Regions from separate parts of the Bradyrhizobium sp. BWC-3-1 genome, predicted to be linked through region 2. Evidence: riboswitches for the same ligand, from Rfam matches in the RefSeq annotation. Region 2 holds a riboswitch; the other holds the start of a gene.

Region 1 (5,758 bases), 2.0 Mb from region 2:
AAATGGAACGCGCCGTCGCGACAACCCGGATCGGTCTCCAGCGCGCCCCAGGCTTGCGCGAGATCATCCTGCAACACTTGCGGAAGGCGCGACAGTGCAGCACGGTAATCGGCGACGCTCCAGCTCAAGGTCTGCTTGAGCAGCGTCTCACCGAGCGCATGGACCGGATCGAGATCGAAGCCGGCCTCCGCGAGATCGGACACCAGGGCCTCGACCGACGCCAGCGCATCGAGACCCACCGCGTGCGCGATCTGATGCGGACGGCCCGGATAGTTGGAGAGCACGAGTGCCATCCGCTTGTCAGCGGCCGGCGTCTCCGCAAGACGCCGCCAGGCCGCAACGCGCGCGGCCACGGCCTTCACGCGCTCCTCGTCGGGCTTGTGTGCCAGATGCGAAAATTGCAAATCGGGATCGCGCATCGCGGCAGACTTGAAGCTCACCACGCCCGCGAACAGGCGGCCGTCGACCTCGGGCAGCACCACATGCATCGCGAGGTCGCCGGGCGACAGGCCGCGGAGCGAGCTCGCCCAGTCCTCGCGGCGGGCCGTGGAGAGCGCGACCTGGAACACGGGGCAGGATGCGGCATCGAACGGCGTCGTGCCGTCGTCGCCCATCGCCGAGAACGCCGTCGCATTGACGATCGCGGCCGGAGGATTTTGCGCAAGATGCACCCGCAACCAATCCGCGACCCCCGCGGCTTTCAGCGAGGTGACGAACACACCAAACACGTCGAATCCCTTCTCGCGCAATGCGGCGATCAGGGCATCGACCGGGCCGGTGTCGGCAGCGGTGAGATAGGAGCGATAGAAGGTCACGAGCGCGCGCGGCCTGCCCTCACCCGACGTCGGCGCGGCGACGACGCCGCGCGCGGGGTCGTAAAAGCCCATCTCGGGCACTGTCATCTCGCCGATAACTGGCCCCGCATAGAGTCCGGAGGCCAGCGCAAGCTGCGCGATCGCGGCTTGCGATGCGACGGGGCCGCCGGTGTCGCAGAGCACCTTGAGCCGCCGCAACGTCGAGACCGGCAGGGTCGAATACGCGTCCAGCCGCGTATCGTCGCGGCCGTCGGCCGGCAGCACGGCCAGCACGATGCCGCGCTCCTTCGCCAGCTGCTGCAGGGCCGCGAGCCCATACGGCCAATAGGATTCCCCGCCGATCAAACGCACGAGAATGCCGCGCGCGTGCGCAAGCGTGCGTTCGACATAGGTGTCGACCGAGAGCGGATGACGGAGCTCTGCGAGATTGACCAGTCGTAGCGACGGCAGGCTGTCGCGGCCACGGCGCCAGCCGGCCGCGAACGCGGCAAGATCGGAATCCGAATACGAGAGCACCACGAGATCGGCCGGGTCCTGGCCAATGTCCCTTGGTATCGCGGTCTCCTCGAGACCGCGGCTCTCGCGGAAGACGACGTGCATCAGATACCGGATCCTGAAAGACCGAGTCCCGCCTTGATCGCGGCCTCGTCGATATCGCCGTGCTCGCCGATCACGACCAGCTTTGACTGCCTCGCACCCGCGCCCCAGGGCTTGTCAAACTGGTGGCGCACGCGCTCGCCCACCGCTTGCAGCAAGAGGCGCATCGGCTTGCCTTGCACCGCGATGTAACCCTTGACGCGCAGCACATTCTGCTCGCGCGCCAGACGCTGAACGGATGCAACCAGCGCTTCGATATCGGTGACCTCAGGAAGATCGATCACGACGGACGCAAAATCGTCGTGCTCGTGATCCTCTTCGCCGTCGTGATGCGAGGGACGCGCGGCGAGATCGTTCTCGGCGGCAGCACCGAGGCCGAGGATGAGGCGCGCGTCGATCGCGCCGTCGGTGATCGCCAGCATCGGCACGCGGCGCGACATCTCGGCGGTGATCGCCGCCTTGGCTGCTTCGAGGCCTGCCGCGCCCGCAAGATCGGCCTTGGTCAGCAGCACGATGTCGGCGCAGGCGATCTGGTCCTCAAACACTTCCGACAGTGGCGTCTCATGGTCGAGATTGCCGTCCGCCGCGCGCTGCGCTTCGACGGCGTCAGGGTCGGGCGCAAAACGGCCGGCGGCGACAGCTTCGGCGTCGGCCAGCGCGATCACGCCGTCGACCGTGATGCGCGAACGGATCTCCGGCCAATCGAACGCCTTGAGCAACGGCTTGGGCAGCGCCAGGCCCGAGGTCTCGATCAGGATGTGATCGGGCTTGACGGCCCGCGACAGCAGCTTCTCCATGGTCGGAATAAAATCGTCGGCGACGGTGCAGCAGATGCAGCCATTGGCGAGCTCGATGATGTTCTCTTCCGGGCAATTCGCATCGGCGCAGGATTTCAGAATCTCGCCATCGACGCCCTCGCTGCCGAACTCGTTGACGAGCACCGCGAGCTTCTTTCCATTGGCATTGGCAAGCAGATGCTGGATCAGCGTGGTCTTGCCGGAGCCGAGAAAGCCCGTGACGACCGTGACCGGGACTTTTGCGAGCGAATTCATTCGGCGGCCTCCGGCACGACGGCCAAGGGGGAAATGGGGGGAATGCGGGCAAGCGATTGCTTGCGGAATATCTCCGGGCGGCTGCGCCAGGGCACGAGGCCGTCGGGCGCGGCCGCATAGGCCGCGGCGCCCGCGACCACATCGCTCGCATTCGCATCCGACAGACGGCCATAGACATAGGACCAGCGGCCGGGCGCGCTGAGCGCGACGGAGCAACCCTGGTTGCATGCAGACAGGCATTCGACGGGAACCACGCTGACGCCGTCGGGCACGCCGGCCTCGAGGATCGCGCCATGCAGGCGCTTGCCGGGCGTCGTCTCGCCTTCGCCAAGTGTCTCGCCGGCGCGGCAGGCAATGCAGACATGAAGTGTGACGGTCATCGCTTCTTCCAGAATAAACAGCGGGAAGCGATGAGGCCCACGAACCGTTCTTGCGAAGGCCCGTTTCCCCGTCGCGGAACACCCCGTCCGCCGGTCCAAAATCGTCCGCGTTGGCAGGTCTCCCGGCTTGCGGAGCAGGGTTTCCCCTTCGATCCCCGCCTTCCCGATCCCCTAGGGGTCAGTGGCTTCGGGCATCTCTCCGGTCACGGTCGCGGGGGCGGCTGCATTTTGGAACCAAATCTTGCCGATTCGGACCCTATCGCATTCCCTCTTCGCCTGTCGTAGGACAGGAACCAACGCCGGGCCACCATTTGCCCCCGACCGCCTCTTGTCAAGCCGAAGGACCCCGTCCGATGACGCCCGAACCGGATACCCAGACGGCCGACGAAACCGACGCCCGTCACGCCTCGAAAATGGCGAAGAAGAAGGTCGCCCGCGACAAGATCATGGCGACCAAGAGCGGCGAAAAGGGCCTGATCATCGTCCACACCGGCGCCGGCAAGGGCAAGTCCTCCTCGGCCTTCGGCATGATCGTCCGCTGCGTCGCCCATGGCTTCCCCTGCGCGGTCGTGCAGTTCATCAAGGGCGCCTGGGACACCGGCGAGCGCCGCATGCTGACCGGCCATTTCGGCGACCTCTGCCAATTCCACGCCATGGGCGAGGGTTTTACCTGGGAGACGCAGGACCGCGCCCGCGACATCGCCGCCGCGCGCGCCGGCTGGGAGAAGGCCAAGGAGCTGATCCTCGACCAGAATCTCCGCATGGTCGTGCTCGATGAGATCAACATCGCGCTGCGCTACGACTATCTCGACATCGCCGAAGTTGTCGATTTCCTGGTGGCCTCGAAGCCGCCGATGACGCATGTCGTGCTCACCGGCCGCAACGCCAAGGACGAGCTGATCGAGATCGCCGATCTCGTCACCGAGATGACGCTGGTCAAGCATCCGTTCCGCTCCGGCATCAAGGCGCAAGCCGGCGTCGAGTTCTAAGAAACTCGCGATGGCGCGCGCATTGATGATCCAGGGAGCCGGCTCGGACGTGGGCAAGTCGCTCATCGTTGCCGGCCTCGCACGCGCCTTTGTGCGACGCGGCCTGCGCGTGGTCCCGTTCAAGCCGCAGAACATGTCGAACAATGCAGCCGTCACCGTTGACGGCGGCGAGATCGGCCGCGCCCAGGCACTCCAGGCGCTCGCCGCCGGCGTCGAGCCGCACACCGACATGAACCCGGTGCTGCTCAAGCCCGAGACCGATGTCGGCGCGCAGGTGATCGTGCAAGGAAAACGCATCGCGACCGCGCGTGCGCGTGAATATGCGGCGATGAAACCGTCATTGATGGGCGCCGTGCTGGAGAGCTTCGAGCGGCTGAAGGCGCGCGCCGATCTCGTTCTGGTGGAGGGTGCCGGCAGCCCGGCCGAAGTGAACCTGCGCAAGGCCGACATCGCCAATATGGGTTTTGCGCGCAAGGCCGATGTGCCGGTCGTGCTGGTTGGCGACATCGACCGCGGCGGGGTCATCGCGCAACTCGTCGGCATCAAGACGGTGATCGACCCGGACGATGCCGCGATGATCCAGGGATTTGTCATCAACAAGTTCCGCGGCGATCCCACATTGTTCGATGACGGCTACAGACTGATCGAAGAAAAGACCGCATGGCGCGGCCTCGGCGTGCTGCCCTGGTTCGCGCGCGCCGGCGAGCTGCCGGCCGAGGATGCGCTGGGCCTGAGCGATGCGCGCAAACCGGGTCAATGCAAGATCGCCTGTCTCGCGCTGTCGCGAATCGCCAATTTCGACGATCTCGATCCGCTCAAGCTCGAGCCCGGCGTCGATCTCGTGATGGTGCGGCCGGGCGAGGCCATTCCCGGCGACGTGCGCCTCGTCATCATTCCCGGCTCGAAATCCACCCGCGGCGACCTCGCCTTTCTGCGCGCGCAGGGCTGGGACATCGATCTCCTGGCGCAGTACCGCAGAGGCGGCCATGTGCTCGGCCTCTGCGGCGGCTATCAGATGCTCGGACGCAGCGTCGCTGATCCCGAGGGGATCGAGGGCCCCGCCGGCGACACACCGGGTCTCGGACTTCTGGATGTGGAAACGGTGATGAGCTCGGAGAAGACGTTGACACGCGTCGCAGCGCTGCATGCCGCCACCAATCAGCCGATCGAGGCTTATGAAATCCACATCGGCCGCACTGATGGGCCGGATCGCGCGCGGCCATTCGCAAGGCTGAATGGCGAACCGGAAGGCGCGATCTCGCGCGACGGACGCGTGCAGGGCAGCTATCTGCACGGCCTGTTCACGTCGGATGATTTCCGCAAGGCCTTTTTGGCGAAGCTCGACATTCCCGCCGGCGACGAGCCCTATCACGCAAGGGTCGAGAGCGCGCTCGATGCGCTCGCCGATCACATCGAAGCCCATCTCGATGTCGACGGCCTGCTCGCCCTAGCGCGCTAGAGTCTCGGCCAGGCGGGTCCATTCGGATTCGCTGCCCGGAAGCCCGAGGCGCAGCCATGTCGGCTCTCGCGCGAACACGCGAGACCAGATATGGCGACGCGCCAGCTTCTCCTGCGCGGCAGGTGCGTCAGGCGTCTCGTAGAGACGAAACAGCTGCGTCCCGCCGACGAGCGTCCAGCCTTGCGACTGCACCATGCCGTCGAGGCGAACGCAGTCTCGCGCGAGCCGCGCGGACGTGGCCTCGGCCCAGGCATCGTCACGCAGAGCGCGACAGCCGATCGCGATCGCCGCTCCCGAGACCGGCCAAGGTCCCGATATCGCCGCGACCCTGGCGATGTCGGACGAATTGCCGAGCGCGAAGCCTAGCCGCAGGCCGGCAAGGCCATAGAACTTTCCGAAGGAGCGCAGGATCAGCAGCCCCGGCCGGTCCCCGGATGCAAGCGATAGCTGCGGGGCTACATCGGCG
Region 2 (5,758 bases):
TCGGCGAGCGGGATCATTAGCTGCAATACGTGCCACAATCTCGGCACCGGCGGAGTCGATGCCGGTCCGACCTCCGTTGGTCACGGCTGGAAGGTCGGCCTGCGCCGGGCCCCAACTGTCTACAACGCAGTGTTCAATGCGGCGCAATTTTGGGACGGACGCGCCGCGGACCTCAAGGCGCAAGCCGCCGGCCCTGTGCAGGCGAGTGCCGAAATGAATGCGACTCCAGATCATGTGCTCGGTATCTTGAACTCAATGCCCAGCTATGTCGTCTTGTTCAAGAACGCTTTTCCGAACGAAGCGAGATCGGTCACGTTTGAAAATTTTGCGAAGGCGATCGAGGCTTTTGAAGCGACTCTCATTACACCTGCGGCTCCATTCGATCAGTATCTGGAGGGCAATACACATGCTCTCGATGATCAGCAGAAGTCAGGGTTGGCGCTGTTTATGGCGAAGGGATGTTCTTCTTGCCACAATGGTATCAATCTCGGTGGACAGGCCTACTTCCCGTTCGGCGTGATGAAAAAGCCGGACGCAAGCGTGCTTCCGGACGCCGATAAGGGCCGGTTTGCGGTCACCAGGGCGGTCGGCGACGAATATGTCTTCCGCGCGGCGCCATTGCGAAACGTCGCGTTGCGAGCCCCTTACTTTCATTCGGGACAGGTTTGGAGCCTGAAGCAAGCTGTTGCCCTGATGAGTGAAATCCAGCTCGGCACCAAGCTTAGCGATAGAGAGGAAAACGACATTGTCTCATTTCTGAACTCGCTGACCGGTCGGCTGCCTAAGATCGAATATCCGATACTGCCGACGCGCACCAACACGACACCAAAGCCTTCAATAGACAGATAGCCTTAGCAGCACCGGCCTCATTCCCTGCCGAACAGCAACAGATGCGCTCCAAGAACCCGGGGTCCCGCAATGACGCCAAAATGAATGATCCCCTGCTGTCACTGATAAGCAGGCACATAAAAAGCCGCCCGGCCTCAATGTGAGGCCGGGCGAAAGTCACGCGGGAGCGACGCTGCTTTCCGCATCGTTCCAGCTTTCGTCGGTAGGGAGGACTACCGGCGATCGACTTACGACGAGGGCATTCGCCGTCAAACAAGGAGAAGCGGATATCGCTCTGCACAACTTAGCGAGCCGCTTGCCTTTCGCTCCTGTCGTAAACTTCAGGACTTGCTCACCACTTGCCAGCTGTCCGGTTGGCACGGGCAGCGCCTTGATGGAGCTGGGATCCATCGCGCAGGCGGTTTGACTGCCGAGCCCTGAAACTCAACCGTCAGTTTGCCGTCACGCGCCAGTATTTTGGCACCGCCGAATACCAGCAAATCTTCCCGAAGACCGCGCGAAGGCGCAAATTAGGTATGAAATTCCGCAGGGGCGGTAAAATAGATTGTTGTGATGGGACGCATCCACGCGATGGATAAATGAAGCGATAGGACCGTGGTTCGCGTCGAGCGTAAGTGACTTGGAATTGTCACCTAATCGGTATGGCCGGCATGCGGTCGTCCGCCGGATTCGAGCTTGTCGCCACTGTATGCGATCGCCTCCGCCGGGGCAAACCGGCATTCGCAGGCGCTGGAAACTTTGGAAGCTCGCAAGGATATCGCGAGCTCCCAAAGCGCGTTCATCTTATTCACAGATACGTTGGCGACACGCTCCGTACGATCATGCCTCGGCCCGCAACTCACGTGCGGCGGCCACCATATTGACGAGCGCGGGACGCACCTCCTCCCATCTTCGAGTTTTCAGTCCGCAGTCGGGATTGATCCAGAGCTGCCGATCGGAAACTCGCTGCCGCGCCAACACAATCAGCTGCTTGATCTCGGCTGCTGCGGGAATGCGCGGTGAATGAATGTCATAGACGCCTGGCCCGATTTCATTAGGATATTTGTAGCTCTTGAAAGCGTCGAGCAATTCCATTTTGGAGCGCGACGCCTCGATTGAAATGACGTCGGCATCCATTGCTGCGATCGCATCGATGATTTCGTTGAACTCGGAATAGCACATGTGCGTATGGATCTGAGTTCCGTCAGCGACAGCGGAGGAGCAAACGCGGAAACTGTCCACTGCCCAATCGAGATAGTCCTTCCACTGCGATTTGCGCAGCGGCAATCCCTCCCGCAACGCAGCCTCGTCGATCTGGATCATGGTCGCTCCAGCCGCCTCAAGGTCGATGACCTCGTCTCGGATCGCGAGAGCGATCTGTCGGCATGTCTCGCTCCGCGGGATGTCGTCACGGACAAACGACCAGTTCAGGATCGTCACCGGTCCGGTCAGCATAGCCTTGACGGGTTTTTTGGTCAGAGACTGCGCATGTCGCCACCATTTAACGGTCATGGGCTTCGGGCGGGAGACATCTCCAAACAGGATAGGAGGGCGAACGCACCGCGAGCCATAAGACTGAACCCAGCCGTGCTTGGTGAATGCGAAACCCAACAGCTGCTCGCCAAAGTATTGAACCATGTCATTGCGCTCGAACTCACCGTGTACGAGCACGTCCAGGCCGATATCTTCCTGCCAATGCACGGTATGGGCTGTCTCCGCTTTCAGAAGCTGCTCGTACTGCGTGTCATTCAGCGCTCCCCGCGCATGAGCTGCACGCGCATTGCGGACGTCCGCCGTTTGCGGGAAGGATCCGATGGTTGTGGTTGGAAACATCGGCAATGCGAAGGCGACGCGTTGGACGTCGGCGCGCTGGGTGAACGCACTGCGACGGCGACGCATGCTATCGTCGATCGCGGCCATTCGTCCGGCGACGTTCGCACTGTGGATCTTCGGCGATGTTTCGCGGGTGACGGATGCATCCTCTGAGAGCGTGAGTTCATCGGCCACGTCGGCAGCATAGCCAGCCAGCGCTTTGCCCAATATCGAAAGTTCCTTGATCTTCTGCACTGAGAACGCCAACCACGTCTTCAGATTGGGATCGAGATCGATCTCTAGTTCAATGTCGGTCGGAACATGTAGCAGCGAGCAGGAGGGGGCAATCTGAACACGGTCCCTGCCCAGTTTTTTGACCATAGGAGCAAGTTGGTCGAGTAGCGCCGGCAGATTAGAGCGCCACACGTTGCGACCATCAACGACACCGAGCGAGACCACGAGATCTCTACCTGCTCTGGCGACAATCGCGTCCAACTGGTCAGGTGCACGAACCAGGTCGACATGAACCCCGGCAACGGGCAAGGCCAATACTGTTTCAAGATTGTCGCCGACACCCCCGAAGTATGTGGCCAGCATGATTTTAAGGGTCGGCACGGCCTTAGCGAAATGAGCATAGGCCCGGCGGACAGCGGCCCGAGATGCTTCGTCGACGTCCATCACTAGGCATGGCTCGTCGAGCTGAACCCATTCAGCGCCGCGCGAGGCTAGTTCGCGGAGAACATCGACATAGACGGGGAGGAGTCGATCAAGCAGCGACAGCGGATTGAAGGCGGGATTTACGCTTTTGCCGAGCTTCAGGAAAGTGACTGGGCCCACTAGGACGGGCCGCGTCTGATAGCCGAGGCTTCTTGCCTCCTCATATTCCTCGATCGGCTTCCGAGAGGCATACTTAAAGATCTGATCCTGGTGAAATTCCGGCACCATGTAGTGGTAGTTCGTATCGAACCACTTCGTCATCTCCTGTGCGGCTACGCCGGGCCCATGCTGAGCGTGACCACCGTCTTGAGCGCCACGCGCCATGGTGAAGTAGGTTTTGAGCGACACAGGACCTTCGTTCCAGCCGTAAACGTCGGGAATGGCGCCGACCATTAGGCTGGTATCGAGCACATGGTCGTAGAGCGAGAAGTCATTCGAAGGAATGACGGTCGCACCGCGGGATTTCTGCCGTGCCCAATTAGCGGCACGAAGTCCACTCCCCGCCTCGAGGAGCTCGGCTTCGCTGGATTTTCCCGCCCAGTAGCTCTCGAGCGCGAATTTGAGTTCGCGTCGTGGGCCGATGCGTGACGTCCCCAGTGTGGCAACGGGAAGCGAAAGGATTGACATAGCTTAGACCCCATGTTGGGGCAAAGGCCATGGCGGACGCAGACAGCGAACATCGCGTGAGCGACAACTGCTTGGCGCACACCGGGACGCCCCGCCCGTGGACGATATCTTGTCGAGGCAGGTCTCCTGGCTCACGGGTCGTCGCTGCTGTCCGGCCTTCCCGAAGCCGCATGGCTTCAGTGACTTCGTTGGACAGCGGCTCGCCGCTTACAGTTGCGGGGGCAGCGCCGGCATTGCACCGGCTTCCCTCTTAGCTCCAGATCAAACGAAATCCGGAGACCGCGACGGCTTGAATTATGCGCACGAGGATCGATGCGTCAACCTACCGATTCTCGCTGCGATATTGCCCAAGCGATTACGAGCGCACTAGGCGGGCACGACGGTCTTGCTCGCGGCCTGGTGAACACGCCCGGATCTGTGGAGGCTCCGCTGTGAAATGCATTCGCTCGTTGCTCGCGTAAGGGTTGAGCTCCACGACCGGAACGAACCCGGGCCGCTTTCGGTATCTGTGTGATCGCGAGGAGGCGACCTTTTCCGTCAGCAGCTTTTCGAACCAGCGCGTCGGGAAGGTGCGATCATCTCGGCCGGCATCCGTTTGGTCACAGCCCACGAGGCTCCCTAGACATTTCGAAAGCCGGATTGCTCCAGGACCGCACGGATGATCAGGTCGGCTCCTTGGTGTTCGGCGGCCCGACCAGGCACGAGGTCGTCCGCCTCCGTGAGGTTGGCCAAGATGATCTTCTCGGTGCAATAGGTGTTCACGTGCTGAGCGACTTTTGCGCCGGCTTCGATGCGTCCGTGGCCGCTCGACGCCGGTCTGCCTCGCCTCGACTCGCGGCCAGCGATGATAGGCCTTAACGCGGCCACTGAGCATCGAGGGCCTTGTCCTTGTTCGTGACAATTTCGACGGTGTCCTCCGACAGAGCCCTTTGAGGGGTTCCTCGGAGTCGCTCAGCGTCTTAAGCTCATAACGATGTTAATCGACCTCGATGCGCCCCATGCGGTCGTGGTCTCCTCAAGGTCCCACATCTACAACTTCGTTCGCGAAATCGAGCGATGAGGCCTTTTGGTCGCGGGCTGCCTATCCTGTCTTGGACGGGACACAGGTGTCAGGGACCGGACAGACCACCGCGCATTGCGGCGTGTCGCAATGGCCCTCGCACTCCGTACATTTTTTGGCATCGATAACGTAAATGTCGCGCTTCAGACTGATCGCCGCGTTGGGACACTCGAACTCACATGCGCCACAAACGGTGCATTGCGAAGCGACGATCTTGTAAGCCATGCCTTCCGACTCCTTAGGCGAGCGATGCCATGGGCGATCCCTTTCAAATGCCGTGCCAAACGCAGACGCGCTCAATGTTGGGCAATTTGCCCAATTCGGCTGTCCCGGGTCTGAGACCATGTTGCATCTGCGACAGCAACAGGTCGCTTCAATTTCAGGCTACGAGCCCTCGGCCCGTCTTGCGAGAGTCAGTCGCGACTTGACGCTGGAAGCGTCCGTCGGTTTGTTTGGCACGTCAGCGCGGGGGCAAGCGAGGCTGACGCTTCCTCAACCGGCGGCGACAAAAAACCGCCAACGGACGCAGGTCTACGTTGGATCTCGGCAAACCTCCGGTCACACACCCCGACTGGAGGTTTGTGCAAGCCTCGCTCATGGCTGCAACGCTAGCTGCGCGGAGGACTCGCTGGAGGCTTGCCAAAACGGGCTTGTGGTATAACAAGCTTCGGAGGGAAATGAAGTGGCGGCGGGACGAGCGACACTGGCCCTGCA

Evidence for each region. Region 2 has a riboswitch for cobalamin ahead of metE (5-methyltetrahydropteroyltriglutamate--homocysteine S-methyltransferase). Riboswitches for the same ligand answer to the same signal wherever they lie in the genome.
Region 1: it holds a riboswitch for cobalamin, as region 2 does, so the genes downstream of both, RX329_RS28985 (DUF1636 domain-containing protein) here and metE (5-methyltetrahydropteroyltriglutamate--homocysteine S-methyltransferase) in region 2, are expected to answer to the same signal.

Annotation. Positions count from the first base shown of each region.
Region 1 is NZ_CP136625.1:5,968,702-5,974,459, forward strand. It holds gene cobN (cobaltochelatase subunit CobN) at 1-1,415, opposite strand, end outside; gene cobW (cobalamin biosynthesis protein CobW) at 1,415-2,464, opposite strand; gene RX329_RS28985 (DUF1636 domain-containing protein) at 2,461-2,844, opposite strand; cobalamin riboswitch at 2,939-3,157, opposite strand; gene cobO (cob(I)yrinic acid a,c-diamide adenosyltransferase) at 3,198-3,833, shown strand; gene RX329_RS28995 (cobyric acid synthase) at 3,844-5,292, shown strand; gene cobD (threonine-phosphate decarboxylase CobD) at 5,281-5,758, opposite strand, start outside.
Region 2 is NZ_CP136625.1:7,955,687-7,961,444, forward strand. It holds gene RX329_RS38185 (cytochrome-c peroxidase) at 1-849, shown strand, start outside; gene metE (5-methyltetrahydropteroyltriglutamate--homocysteine S-methyltransferase) at 1,669-3,984, opposite strand; cobalamin riboswitch at 4,083-4,283, opposite strand; gene RX329_RS38195 (4Fe-4S binding protein) at 5,066-5,269, opposite strand.